2 regions of the Hydrogenophaga sp. OTU3427 genome follow, and region 1 is predicted to be linked to the other one. Evidence: predicted binding sites of a transcription regulator. Region 1 holds the regulator's gene; the other holds the start of a gene.
The links. Region 1 encodes sigma-54, which starts transcription at its own class of promoters, with help from an activator protein. Its sites were predicted from a motif close to TGGCANGNAANCTGCTTT; they were not measured.

Region 1 (7,265 bases):
CCTGATTGGGGTTGGCGCCGGGATTGGCACCGCCGCGCATCACACCCAAAAATCCGCCGGGTGGCAAGAAACTTGAAGCACATGTAACAGCGCTGTGGTGCCCTTGAAACAGCCGGCTCGTAAAATCCGCCGATGCTCCAAGCCAAAAACGAACTGCTCGCCGCCCTCGCGGGTGAGCTGGAAAAACTCTCGCCCGGCGCCGGCGCCAAGGCGGCCTTCGAGTCGCCCAAGGTGGCCGCCCACGGTGATTTCGCCTGCACGGCCGCCATGCAGCTGGCCAAGCCACTCAAACTCAACCCACGCCAGCTGGGCGAACAGCTGCGCGACGCGCTGCTGGCCACGCCGGCCTTTGGGCAGTGGGTGGAGGCGATCGACATCGCCGGCCCCGGCTTCATCAACATCCGCCTCAAAGCCGCCGCCAAGCAGCAGGTGGTGCGCGAGGTGCTGGGCGCGGGCGCAAGCTTTGGCCAGCAGCCGGCGCGCGGCGAACGTGTGCTGGTGGAGTTCGTCTCGGCCAACCCGACCGGTCCGCTGCACGTGGGCCACGGCCGCCAGGCCGCCCTGGGCGACGCGATCTGCAACCTGTTCGAGACCCAGGGCTGGGACGTGCACCGCGAGTTCTATTACAACGACGCCGGTGTGCAGATCAACACCCTGGCCACGTCCACCCAGCTGCGCGCCAAGGGCTTCAAGCCGGGCGACGCCGAATGGCCCGAGGTGGCCTACAACGGCGACTACATCGGTGATATCGCGGCCGACTACCTTGCCAAAAAGACCGTGCATTCGGACGACCGCGCCTTCACCGCCAGCGGCGACGTGGACGCGCTGGACGACATCCGCCTGTTCGCCGTGGCCTACCTGCGCCACGAGCAAGACCTGGACCTGCAGGCCTTCTCGGTCAAGTTTGACCAGTACTACCTGGAATCCAGCCTCTACACCAGCGGCAAGGTGGACGCCACCGTGCAGAAGCTGCGCGAGGCCGGCAAGACCTACGAGTTGGACGGCGCGTTGTGGCTGAAGTCAACCGACTACGGCGACGACAAGGACCGCGTCATGCGCAAGGGCGACGGCTCCTACACCTACTTCGTGCCCGACGTGGCCTACCACATCGCCAAATGGGAACGTGGCTTCACCAAGGTCATCAACATCCAGGGCACGGACCACCACGGCACCATCGCCCGCGTGCGCGCCGGCCTGCAGGCCGCGGGCGTGGGCATCCCCCAAGGCTACCCCGACTACGTGCTGCACACCATGGTGCGCGTGATGCGCGGCGGCGAGGAGGTCAAGATCTCCAAGCGCGCCGGCAGCTACGTGACGCTGCGCGACCTGATCGAGTGGACCTCCAAGGACGCGGTGCGCTTCTTCCTGCTCAGCCGCAAGCCCGACACCGAATACACCTTCGACGTCGACCTGGCGGTCCAGAAGAACAACGACAACCCGGTGTACTACGTGCAGTACGCGCATGCGCGCATCTGCTCGGTGCTGGCGTCGTGGGGCGGTGATGTGGCCACGCTGCGGGACACCGACCTCTCGGCCCTCACCGGCCCGCAAGCCCAGGCCCTGCTGCTGCAACTGGCCAAGTACCCCGAGATGCTGAGCGCCGCCGCCACCGACTTCGCGCCCCACGACGTGACCTTCTACCTGCGCGAGCTGGCGGCCAGCTACCACAGCTACTACGACGCCGAGCGCATCCTGGTGGTGGAGGAGGCCGTCAAACGCGCGCGCCTGGCGCTGGTCGCGGCCACCGCGCAGGTGCTGCACAATGGCTTGGCCGTGCTCGGCGTGAGCGCGCCGCAAAAGATGTGACAAGCATGAACAAGCAACTGGGTGGAACACTGATCGGCTTTGTGGTCGGCCTGCTGGTGGGTCTGGGCCTGGCCCTGGCCGTGGCGGTCTACGTGACCAAGGTGCCGGTGCCTTTTGTCGACCGCGGCGTGTCGCGCAAGCCCACGCAGGACGCCATCGAGGCCGAGAAAAACCGCAATTGGAACCCCAACGCCGGCCTGGCGGGCAGCAAGCCCGCCGCCGCGCCCAAGCCAGAGGCCGAGCCGACCGAGGGCGCGGTGAAGTCCGAAGGCAAACCCGCCCCCGTGGCGCCCACACCGGCCGTCAAGCCGGAAGCGGTCAAACAGCCTGCCGCCTCGGCCGATCCGCTGGGCGATCTGGCGCGCAGCCGCACCCAGACAGCGGCGGCCCCGGCGACGGCCGCGCCGGCCACCGCCGGGACCGAAGCCGATCCGTTTGTCTACTTCGTACAGGCCGGGGCCTTCCGCACCGCGGCCGACGCCGAGGCCCAGCGCGCCAAACTGGCCATGCTGGGTTTCGATGCCAAGATCAGCGAACGCGAACAGGCCGGCCAGACCGTCTACCGGGTGCGCACCGGCCCCCACCGCGCCAAGGCCGACGCCGATGCGACCCAGGCCAAGCTGGCCGGCAACAACATCGACGCGGCCCTGGTGCGTGTGCAGCGCTGAAGCGCCGACCCGCCGCCGTTCACGCTTTTTTGAACTTTTGCTGCGGTGCGGCGCTCCATGGGAGGCAACCGCCGTTATGGCAAGGAGATTGTTGAAAAATGCAACGTCGTGATTTCACCCAAGCTGTGCTGATGGCCGGCACCGCCACCACGGGCCTGCTGGGCACCGCCCAGACCCAGGCACAGACCGCCTTCAAGGAAGGCACCGACTACCTCAAGCTCAGCCGCCCGGCCCCGGTCGACGCCCCGGCCGACAAGGTCGAGGTGATCGAGTTCTTCTGGTACAGCTGCCCCCACTGCAACGCCTTCGAGCCCACGTTTGACGCCTGGGCCAAGAAGCAGCCGGCCCACGTGGTGGTCAAGCGCGCGCCGGTGGCCTTCCGCGACGACTTCGTGCCCCAGCAGCGCCTGTACTACGCGCTGGAAGCCCTGGGCAAGGTCGAGGAACTGCACCGCAAGGTGTTCCACGCCATCCACACCGAAAAGCAGCGCCTGACGACCCAGGAGCAGATCGCCGACTGGATCGCCAAGCAGGGCGTGGACCGGGCCAAGTTCCTGGAGGTCTACAACGCCTTCGGCGTCGCGGGCAAGGCCCGCCGCGCCAGCCAGCTGCAGGACGCCTACCAGGTGGACGGCGTGCCCTCGCTGGGCATCGCCGGCAAATACTTCACCTCGGGTTCGCTGGCGCAGAACATGCCGCGCACGCTGCAAGTGGCCGAGCACCTGATTGCCCAGTCGCGAAGCGCGAAATAAGCGCCCTTGGCGCCGTCCCCCAAAGCCCGCTGCGATCCAGCGGGCTTTTTTGTGCCCGGCCCGGAGCGCACACGGCAAAGTGCACGCTTACAATGCCATGCAATTTCCATGCCCTACACGCCGATGACCCGCACCACGTTTACCCGCACCTGCCAGGCCGGCCTGCTGGCCATGGGCTTGCTGTCCGGTGCCGCGGCCCTGGCCGCCAAGGCAGACCGCAACCAGCCCATGAATGTGGAGGCCGACAGCCTGCGCCATGAGGATGGCCGCCAGACCAGCGTCTTCACCGGCAACGTGGTGGTCAACAAGGGCAGCATCGTGATCCGTGGCCAGCAGATCGAGGTGCGCCAGGGACCGCAGGGCCAGCAGTTCGGCACCGTGCTGGGCAACACCAGCACCCAGGCCTTCTTCCGGCAGAAGCGCGACGTGGTGGACGAATACATCGAAGGCGTGGCCGACCGCATCGAATACGACAGCCAGGCCGACACGGTGCGCTTCATCGGCCGCGCCGTGCTGCGCCGCTACCGGGGCGCGAGCCTCAACGACGAGACCGCGGGCAACACCATCGTGTACGACAACAACGCCGACGTGTTCACGGTCGACGGCGGCGCGGCCGCGCGCACCCCCGCCAACCCGAGCGGGCGCGTGCGCGCCATGCTCACCCCCGTGCCCAAGGGCGACACCAGCGGCCCGGCCCCGGTGACCGCGCCCGCCCCCGACCTCAAAGCCACACCGGCCCTGGGCGAGGGCAAGCGGTGAGCGCCGCCGTCCCGCTCGCCACCCACCCCGCCACGCCGGCCATCAAACGCCGGCTGGAAGCGCGTGGCCTGCAAAAAGCCTATGGCAGCCGCAAGGTGGTCAAGGACGTGTCGCTGGCGGTGGACGAAGGCGAGGTGGTGGGCCTGCTGGGGCCCAACGGCGCCGGCAAGACCACCTCCTTCTACATGATCGTGGGCCTGGTGCGGGCCGACGCCGGGCAGATTTCCCTCGACGGCCAGGCCGTGGAGCGCCTGCCCATCCATCGCCGCGCGCGCCTGGGCCTGGGCTACCTGCCGCAGGAAGCGTCCATCTTCCGCAAGCTCAGCGTGGAAGACAACGTGCGTGCCGTGCTGGAGCTGCAGACCGACCCGGCCACGGGCAAGCCCTACACCCACGCGGCGCTGGAGCAGCGCCTCACGGAACTGCTCGAGGACCTGCACGTCTCGCACCTGCGCTCCTCGCCGGCACCGGCCCTGTCGGGCGGTGAACGCCGCCGGGTGGAGATCGCCCGAGCCCTGGCCAGCAACCCGCGTTTCATCCTGCTGGACGAGCCTTTCGCCGGCATCGACCCGATCGCCGTGATCGAGATCCAGCGCATCATCGGCTTCCTCAAATCGCGTGGCATCGGCGTGCTGATCACCGACCACAACGTGCGCGAAACCCTGGGCATCTGCGACCACGCCTACATCATCAACGAGGGCCGCGTGCTGGCCCGGGGCACGCCGGGGGAAATTGTCGAGAATGCCGACGTCAGAAGGGTTTACCTCGGCGAACACTTCCGAATGTGAGCGGCATGAAACAAAGCCTCTCGCTTCGTGTCTCCCAACACCTGTCGCTGACCCCGCAGCTGCAGCAGTCCATCCGGCTGCTGCAGCTCTCCACGCTGGAGATGGCGCAGGAGGTCGAGCAGATGCTCGACGAGAACCCCTTTCTGGAACGCAGCGAGGAAGTGGCCGAGCGCGAGGCCTTTGGCGTCGACGCGGTGGACGCGCCGGTGAGCACCGGCGATCTGGTCAGCGAATGGAGCGCGGACAACGCCAGCAGCAGCAACAGTTCCAGCAGCGAAGGCGATGACTTCAGCGAAGAAGTCGGCGGCAGCGAACCCGACTGGGAAGGCGACGGCACCGTCTCCTTCACGCCCGACGACGGCGAGTGGGGCGGCGAGGCCGCGCCCCGCAACCGCAACGACCCGCACGACGAGGAAACCGCCAGCGCCGCCGAGCTCGCCAGCGAACACATCAGCCTTCAGGCCCACCTGCACCAGCAGGCGCTGGGCCTGCGGCTCAACGAGGAAGAGCGCGCGGCGCTGTACTTCCTGATCGAGTCGCTCAACGACGACGGCTACCTGGACGAGCCCATCGCCGACCTGGCCGCCGCGCTGGCCGGCGACGACCTGGAGGCCCGCGAAGCCACCGAACAGGCGCTCAACCTGGCGCTGCACTGGCTGCAGCACATGGACCCGGCCGGCGTGGGCGCGCGCGATCTGGCCGAATGCCTGCGCCTGCAGATCGAGGAGCTGCGCAACAGCCCGGCCGCCCAGGCCGCGCTGGCCATGTGCGCCCAGCCGCTGGACCTGCTGGCCCGCCGCGACACCAAACGCCTGGCCGCCGCCTGCCGGCTCGACGAGGCCGTGGTGCGCGAGGGCCTGGCACTGATCGGCCACCTGGAGCCCAAGCCGGGCCGGCGTTTCGTCAACGTGGAGCGCAACGCCATCTTGCCCGACGTCATCGTCACCAAGGCCGGGCGCGGCTTCAAGGTCCAGCTCAACCCCGACGTGATGCCGCGCCTGCGGGTGCACGACATCTACGCCAACGCCCTGCGCCAGGGCCGCGGCGAAAAAGGCGAAGGCGCGGCCGGCATGCAGCAGCGGCTGCAGGAGGCGCGCTGGTTCATCAAGAACATCCAGCAGCGCTTCGACACCATCCTGCGCGTGTCCAGCGCCATCGTCGAGCGCCAGCGCAACTTCTTCATGCACGGCGAACTCGCCATGCGCCCGCTGGTGCTGCGCGAGATCGCCGACGAGCTGGGCCTGCACGAGTCCACCATCAGCCGCGTGACCACCGCCAAGTACATGGCCACGCCCTTCGGCACCTACGAGCTCAAGTACTTCTTCGGCTCCAGCCTGGGCACCGAGACCGGCGGCAACGCCTCCAGCACCGCCGTGCGCGCGCTGATCAAGCAGTTCGTGGCCTCGGAAGACCTGGCCAAGCCGCTGTCGGACAACCAGCTGTCCGAGATGCTCAAGGAGCAAGGCATCGAATGCGCCCGCCGCACGGTGGCCAAATACCGCGAGGCGCTGCGCATTGCGCCGGCCAATCTGAGAAAACGATGACCCCCGGGGGCCCGATCCGCCCAGAGGCGGTCCGGCGGCGGATCGAAAGGTACACATGAACCAACTGACGCTTTTTCTGCCCTGCGCCGCCGGCGTGGAGGACTTCCTCGCCGCCGAGGTGAAACGCATCGTCGGTGTGGCAGATGCCGACATGTCGCGCTCGCGCGGCGGCGTGTTGATCAAGGCCAGCTGGCGCGACGCCATGCTGCTCAACCTGCACAGCCGCCTGGCCCAGCGGGTGCTGGTGGAACTGGCCTACCAGCCCTACCGCAGCGAAGACGACATCTACGCCACCGCCTGCGACGTGGCCTGGGAAATCTGGATGACGCCGCGGCACACGCTCAAGGTCGAGATCACGGCCCAGCACAGCCCGCTCAAGAGCCTGAACTTCGCCGCCCTGCGGGTGAAGGACGCCGTCTGCGACCGCCTGCGCCACAAGACCGGCGAGCGCCCCAACATCGACACCACCTGGCCCGACGTGCGGGTCTTCGCCCACCTGACCGAGAGCCACTGCTCGATCTACATCGACACCTCGGGCGAGCCGCTGTTCAAGCGCGGCTGGCGCGAGGACAAGGGCGACGCGCCCTTGAAGGAAACCCTGGCCGCGGCCATGATCGCCGCCACCGGCTGGGACGGCAGCCAGGGCGCGGCCCAACCGCTGTACGACCCCTGCTGCGGCAGTGGCACGGTGCTGATCGAGGCGGCGCAAATGGCGCTGAACATCGCGCCCGGCAGCACGCGCCGGTTTGCCTTCGAGAAGCTGCTGCCCTTCCAGTCGCACGTGTGGCAGGGCATCAAGGCCCAGGCCCAGGCGGCGCAAAAGCCCTGGCCGCAGGGGCAGAAACCCTTCATCTTCGGCAGCGACGTGGCCTTTCGCATGGTCGACTTCGCGCAGCGCAACGCCCAGCGTGCCGGCGTGGCCCAGGCCATCGAGCTGCGCGGCGGTGA
Region 2 (7,265 bases), on a different contig from region 1:
CATCCAAGAAAAATGACCCGACCGCTTGCGCGGGTCGGGCCCAACATCTTTTGTGGAGATGATCTCTCAGACGGCTCAGTGACGGCGGGCCCTCGCGAGCCCGCCGTGTGGTTCAACGGTTGTAGGCGGTTTCGCCGTGCGAGCGGATGTCGAGACCTTCGCGCTCGTCTTCCTCGCTGACACGCAGACCGATCACCATGTCAACGATCTTGTAGGCCACGAAGGAGACCACGCCCGACCAGACGATGGTCAGCAGCACGGCCTTCAGCTGGACCCAAACCTGGGCCGCGATCGAGTAGTCGGCGGTCGTCACCATGGTGGCGGTGACCCAGTCGGCCACATAGCCGGGGCCACCCAGGGCCGGGCTGTTGAACACGCCGGTCAGCAGGGCGCCGATGATGCCACCCACGCCGTGCACGCCGAAGACGTCCAGCGAGTCGTCGGCACCCAGCATGCGCTTGAGACCGCTCACGCCCCACAGGCAGGCGAAGCCGGCGACGAAGCCGATCACCAGCGCACCACCGATGCCCACGTTGCCGGCGGCCGGGGTGATGGCGACCAAACCGGCCACGGCACCCGAGGCGGCACCCAGCATGGAGGCCTTGCCCTTGTGCAGCGCCTCGCCCACACACCAGGCCAGCACGGCGGCAGCGGTGGCGGCAAAGGTGTTGATGAAGGCCAGGGCGGCGAAACCGTTGGCTTCCAGGGCGGAACCGGCGTTGAAGCCGAACCAGCCCACCCACAGCAGCGAAGCGCCCACCATGGTCAGCGTCAGGCTGTGCGGGGCCATGGCTTCCTTGCCGTAGCCGATGCGTTTGCCGACCATGAAGGCGCCCACCAGACCCGCAACGGCAGCGTTGATGTGCACCACGGTGCCGCCAGCGAAGTCCAGCGCGCCCCACTGCCAGATCTGGCCGGCCTTGCCCGTCATGCTGTCAGCCACTTCCTTGGCCGTGTAGGCGTCCGGACCCATCCAGAACCACACCATGTGCGCGATGGGCAGGTAGCTGAAGGTGAACCAGATCGCCATGAACAGCAGCACGGCGGAGAACTTCATGCGTTCGGCGAAGGCGCCGACGATCAGCGCGCAGGTGATGCCGGCAAAGGTGGCCTGGAAGGCGGCGAAGATGATCTCGGGAATGACCACGCCCTTGCTGAAGGTGGCACCGTTGGCAAAGGTGCCTGCAACGTTGTCCCACACCCCAGCCATCAACAGCCGGTCAAAGCCCCCGATGAACGCATTGCCCTCGGTGAAGGCCAGGCTGTAGCCATAGACGAACCACAGCACGGCGATCAACGAGAAGGTGACCATGACCTGCATGAGCACGGACAGCATGTTCTTGCTGCGCACCAGGCCGCCGTAGAACAGGGCCAGGCCCGGCACGGTCATCAGGATGACCAGCAAGGTGGACACCATCATCCAGGCGGTGTCGCCCTTGTTGGGGACCGGTGCCGGTGCGGCGGCGGCCTCAGCCGGCGCGGCGGGGGCTGCGGCGGCGGGCGCGGCAGCGGCGCTGCTGGCGGCAGGGGCGGCAGCGGTTGCCGCCGGGGTTTCGGTGGCTGCTGGCGCGGCCGTCTGGGCCATGGCGGCCAGACCACCGAAGGTCAGACTGAGGCCTAGGAACAGGCCGGTGATGAGCTTTTTCATGGGTGACTCTTTCTTCTGCGATGAGGGGCCGCTGTCAGAGCGCTTCTTTGCCGGTTTCGCCGGTGCGGATGCGGACCACTTGCTCCAGGCTGTAAACGAAGATCTTGCCGTCACCGATCTTGCCGGTGCGGGCAGCGCCTTCGATGGCTTCGATCACGCGGTCGACCAGTTCGTCGGCCACGGCCGCCTCGATCTTGACCTTGGGCAGGAAGTCGACCACGTACTCGGCGCCGCGGTACAGCTCGGTGTGGCCCTTCTGGCGTCCGAAGCCCTTGACCTCGGTGACGGTGATGCCCTGCACGCCGATGCCCGAAAGTGCTTCGCGCACTTCGTCCAGCTTGAAGGGTTTGATGATGGCGGTGACCAGTTTCATAAGGTTCCTCTCGATGGCGGTTCGGTCCGGGCCGCCAGGGCGGCCCGGCAGCTGTCACATGGCCTTGGCGACAGTCAGCACCAGGCGGTTCTTGTTGATGTCGCCATACACGGCCTTCTTGTTGGCGCCCACGAAAGCGGCCTTGACGGAGTAGCCGTCACCCAGGTCGTAGCCCAGGCCCACGCTGTAGTCGGTGAAATCGGTCAGGGCCTTCTGCTTGAAATCGGTCAGGCCCACGGCCGCGCTCAGGGTCAGGCCCTTGCTGATCTCGGTCGAGTAGCCCAGGCTGAGGTAGCCGGCCTTGCTGCCGGAACCGAAGTACTGGCTGGAGACGGTGTGCGAGTACTTGGCGCTGAAGCCGGCGTAGCTCAGGCCGCCATAGACCTCGGTGGTCTTGAAGCTGCTGGCGCCCGGGTAGGCGTAGTGCAGCACGCCGACGTCGTAACCGATGCCGCTGACTTCGCCCTTGTAGCCGCCGTAGAGGTCCATCTCCAGGCTGCCGGTGGGCAGGGTCACGTTGGAGTTCCAGTTGCCGACATACAGGCCATTGGCGAAGGCGTAATCGAAACCGCCCTGCAGCGCAGGCTTGTTGGCCGTCTGGTCCTGGCCACGGAACTTGTAACTGGTGTTGAGCGACACGTTGGCCGACAGCTGGGCAGCGGCCAGCAGGGGCGAGGCGGCCAGCGCCACAACAGCCAGGGACTTGATAGCGGAAATGTTCATGACGGAGAACTCCAGTGGTTGAGGGGAAGACGGGCCACTTAAGCAGGGAATGTGCCAACCCGGCGCTCCCGGGCACCCCAATAGGGCGCAGACCAACCCACGTTGCAGCGCACGTCACTCACAAAGACTCACAATCCCGGCCCCCGCCCCCGCCGCCCCGCCCTGCCCTGCCGCACGCCGCCGGTGTAGGATGGACACGCACAAGCACCACCAAGGGGCTTGGCGGTGCACGGCGGCCTGGCACAGCCGACCAATGCACCACGAACGTGCATTTTGGCGGTCCTGATCGGGCCGTCAAGCCGCACCAGAACAGGGAGGGCCGCCATGGGTTTGTCTTTGGTGCACAGCCGTGCGCTGGTGGGGCTGGACGCACGTCCGGTGTGCGTGGAGGTGCATCTGGCCAACGGCCTGCCCAGTTTCACCCTGGTCGGGCTGGCCGAAACCGAGGTCAAGGAGGCCCGGGAGCGCGTGCGCTCGGCCCTGATGAACGCCGGGCTGGACTTCCCGAGCAGCAAAAAGATCACCGTCAACCTCGCGCCCGCCGACCTGCCCAAGGACTCGGGGCGTTTCGACCTGCCCATCGCGCTGGGTTTGCTGGCGGCCAGCGGGCAGATCGACGCCCAACGGCTGAACGGCTGGGAATTCGCTGGCGAACTTTCATTGGGCGGCGAGTTGCGCCCGGTGCGCGGCGCCCTGGCCATGGGCCTGGCGCAGCACCGGCAGCGGGGCAGCGCCCGTCGGCTGGTGTTGCCCGCTGGCAGCGCCGAAGAGGCCGCGCTGGTGCCCGCCGCCGAGGTCTACCGCGCCCACCACCTGCTCGACGTGGTCCGGCGCTTTCTGCCCGTCCCCACCCCAGGCATCCCGGACAACACGGCGGCCGAGGACGGTGGCTGGCAACGGCAGGCCACCCCAGCCCCAGGAACCGTCCCCCATCCTGGCGAGCGGCCCGACATGGCCGATATCAAGGGACAGAGCCAGGCCCGCCGGGTGCTGGAGATCGCAGCGGCCGGTGGCCACAGCCTGCTGCTGGTGGGCCCCCCGGGCAGCGGCAAGTCCATGTTGGCGCAGCGTTTCGCCGACCTGTTGCCGCCCATGAACGAAGACGAGGCACTGGAAGCGGCGGCCGTGGCCTCCCTGGGCGGGCGCTTCCGTTTGCAGGACTGGGGCCGACGCCCCATGGCCGCGCCGCACCACACGGCGAGCGCGGTGGCGCTGGTGGGCGGAGGCTCGCCACCCCGACCGGGCGAGATTTCCCTCGCTCACCATGGCGTGTTGTTCCTCGACGAACTGGCCGTTTAGCTTTTTTGCCAAGTTGTCTATATTGCGAGAAACAAGGAGTTTCTCGTGCAAATCGTCCCGCAATTCACTCCCAACTCGCCGTTGACAATTGTCCAAAGGGACGACGCCTTCCCAGACTACCCGTTCGAACGCCTCAACCACCACCTGTTGGCTGAAATCCGAGCGGGCTACGCAACGCTACCGTTGTCGCTTCGCGGCATCGAGACGGTGCAGCCGCGCCATCTGGAATGCGTACTTCAGATTTGTGGCATTCACGTGCCGAATGCCGGCTTTGCATCAGCGGAGTTCTGGAGAGGTTGTGTAGCGTATGTTGGCGCGGTCAACTCCCAGAAGTTCATTGATGCCACGCACGCCTGGAGGCACAGACAGACAACCTCTTTCGCTCGCCTGCTCAGCGAGCTTAAAGGCAGAGGCTTCTTGGTGCCACCCCTGACGTTTAGTTCAGCGATCACCGGTGTATCCGAGTCGATTCGCCCATTCGTCGATTTCTTCGAAGACCTGGCACTGGATGCTGAGAAGGTGTGGCTTTGGCAGGGGTGGTGGAGCAGGAACAGGGACGCGCGAAAGCGACAACGATTTCCTTTCTTCCCGATCTACAAGCGTTTGGGGCGCGAATTTACAGAGCGCCTGTACAAGGCATGCGACGCTTGGGCGACGTCGCACAACGCCAGCCACATCCCGATCTTGCGCCCCTTAGCCGAGTACATCGGAGCCCATGACGACGCGCTGACAGTCCGACGCTTGCAGGATCCAGCGTTCACGGAGGTTTTCTGGCATCAGTTTTTTGCCTACTTTGTCTCTTCGCGGCACGAAATGGGCAACGAACTTGCCACCAGCCTTGCTGTGTGGAATGCGCAGACGATCAGATTCATCTCCGGATGTTTGGAGTCGTGCGGCCTGTTTGCGAAGCCGGCCCAGATGCCTGCGGCGCCCAAACGGACCAAGACAGGGGCGCAGACCAAGATTTTGAAGCAGGAAGACGGGACCGACGCCAAGGGGCGCCTCATCACGCTGGTGCCGGTTCATTGCACGGATGACCAAGCGCTTCAGGTCCTGTTGAAGGACATCCGCAGGGAAATCGAGATTGTGCAGCGGTGGGCGGAAGGCGAATACGCGCAGTTCTGCGCCAACGTGGACGCGCGGACATTGCTTGCCAAGCAAGGGACAGTCAGAGTCATTCAGAAAGTGGGAGCCAACTCGATCGGTCATAAGCAGTTGGTCGCGAAAGACAACCCGCAGGCGATGGCCAATGCCGCTGCCACTTTCGAACACTATGGCTACCAGACCCACGAGGACACATCAGTGGGTCTCCTCTATCCGAAGCCAATTCCTGAAACTGCTTTGAAGCTCGGTGTGCCGAACGCCGGCAGCTTGTTGCCGCATCTCACCCTTCTGGTGCACGATCATCCCAAAATCACGAGCTCCTTTCTGGAGAAGCTCCAGCTGTATGACAAGCACGGGAACATACAGTGTGTGCAGATTCTCGACGGCGTCACCATGCTGGTCGGAGCGAAAGATCGTGCAGGGCCGGGCAATGCGCAACAAGCGATCGTGCTGACTGCGCGCGGCAAGGACGTGGTCACACGGATCATTCAGGCGACTGCGCCGCTTCGCAGATACCTGAAGGCCAAGGGCGACGACAACTGGCGATCCTTTCTCTTGAGCAGCGGAAAGTCATTTGGCTACCCAAGTCCCATCAAGAACATCTCTGGCCTCTTCATCCACCCCAAAAACAGAAAGAACTTGAGCTCGTCCTTGGAACGACAGGGGCTTGACAGGCGATCGGCGGAATCGATCGCAGAGCGGCTCACGCTGGCCACATTGCGAGCAAGCATCGGGGTGCGCGTCTACCTGGATACGGGAAGCGTGCATGCCATGAGCGAAGCCCTGGGCCACGTGGAATTCAATCCGAGTCTTCTTGATCACTATCTGCCGCTTCAAGTCCAGCGTATTTTTCGGGAACGCTGGATCCGCATCTTCCAGACTTCGTTGATCATCGAAGCCGTGAAAGGAACCGACTTGGTGCTTGAAGCCTCGGGACTGTCATCAATGCAAGAGCTCGATGAGTTTCTGAGCCACCATGCCTTCAAACGCCTTGATCCTCTGGTCGATGGACCCGCAGACGTCAACGATCGCGAAATCGCCTTCGGTATCAGCACCGGAATCCTGGCATTGCTTTTTGGGCTGCAACATGCGGTGCAGAACGCAACCAAGGCGGTTTGCGGCCGGGCACAGTACTGGGCGCTGGTGACGGACCGGATCGTGGACTACATCATGGCGCCAGAGAGCGGGCGGGAGGACCTTAGAAATCTCGTGATTTCAGCCCGCAGCATCCGGGTGCAGGAGTCGTTCGAGAGGTTCGTGTATGCGTAACGCGAAATCCTACGTGGGCGAGCTGAGCTTCTTGAACCACGTCTTGGACCGGGGCACGGGCGTCTATCGCGCGGCCTCCTGGCTGCGAAGTCCGTTTGACGCCGACCGTTGGCAAATCCAGTTCGATCACTATGCAACGGCGCAGCTGATCGATTTTCGCGTTCGAATGCGGGACGGAAAAAGCCTCACCGACACGCGCCATGCGCGCTTGCTGGAAACATTCAAGCTATGGCTGTGCGCGTCCACGCATCCGCATGCGTCAGCCGGCCGCCAACTCAGCGCCAGTAGCATGCGGGCCCGCGTGCATTGCACGCTGCACCTGATCGACTATCTGTTGCTGCGCCAAGAAGAAGTCCACCTGTGCGAGCTCGGCTTGGCGGGCCTTACATCGAACGATCTGCTCACGCTCGTCTCACGTCTTGCTTCGACAAACGATGTTTCTGAGTCGGTGTATGGCTGGATGCCACGCCTGCGAGAGCTTCTTCGAACCGGTGGCAACACCATTTCGGCCCATGATCTTGCAGCGGCGCGTCAGGACGTGCCCACGATCGATGATGGCTTGGACCGGAGCGACCAACTCGGATTGAGCCGCGCAGAATTGTTGACTGCGCGCGCATGGATCTGGCGCGAAGGCCTGTATCGGCAAATGAGCCGAGCGGGGTACAAGATTCGTCCGAACACGCTCGCACTGACCTCCAGGATCTACGCAGATACGCTTTGGGGTGTTCAGAAACGGACCATTCCGTTCGAGTTGATGCTTCACGAGGCCGGTCTGGCGGAGCGGGAGCGCTTGGCCGTACCGGTAAGAGAAGTGAATGACGACTGCGCCGGCGATCGGATGGTGGCGTT

Region 2: a site for sigma-54 is predicted at 2,784-2,801, ahead of AAHB17_RS08235 (TorF family putative porin). Genes of this name have one in related genera too.

Annotation. Positions count from the first base shown of each region.
Region 1 covers NZ_JASATI010000011.1:24,838-32,102, forward strand. Annotated here, with positions in the region: gene argS (arginine--tRNA ligase) at 133-1,806, shown strand; gene AAHB17_RS08845 (SPOR domain-containing protein) at 1,812-2,474, shown strand; gene AAHB17_RS08850 (thiol:disulfide interchange protein DsbA/DsbL) at 2,573-3,226, shown strand; gene lptA (lipopolysaccharide transport periplasmic protein LptA) at 3,335-3,985, shown strand; gene lptB (LPS export ABC transporter ATP-binding protein) at 3,982-4,773, shown strand; gene AAHB17_RS08865 (RNA polymerase factor sigma-54) at 4,779-6,317, shown strand; gene AAHB17_RS08870 (THUMP domain-containing class I SAM-dependent RNA methyltransferase) at 6,373-7,265, shown strand, end outside.
Region 2 covers NZ_JASATI010000010.1:20,203-27,467, forward strand. Annotated here, with positions in the region: gene AAHB17_RS08225 (ammonium transporter) at 113-1,648, opposite strand; gene glnK (P-II family nitrogen regulator) at 1,683-2,021, opposite strand; gene AAHB17_RS08235 (TorF family putative porin) at 2,076-2,744, opposite strand; partial or broken gene AAHB17_RS08240 (YifB family Mg chelatase-like AAA ATPase) at 3,069-4,031, shown strand; gene AAHB17_RS08245 (hypothetical protein) at 4,089-6,416, shown strand; gene AAHB17_RS08250 (hypothetical protein) at 6,409-7,265, shown strand, end outside.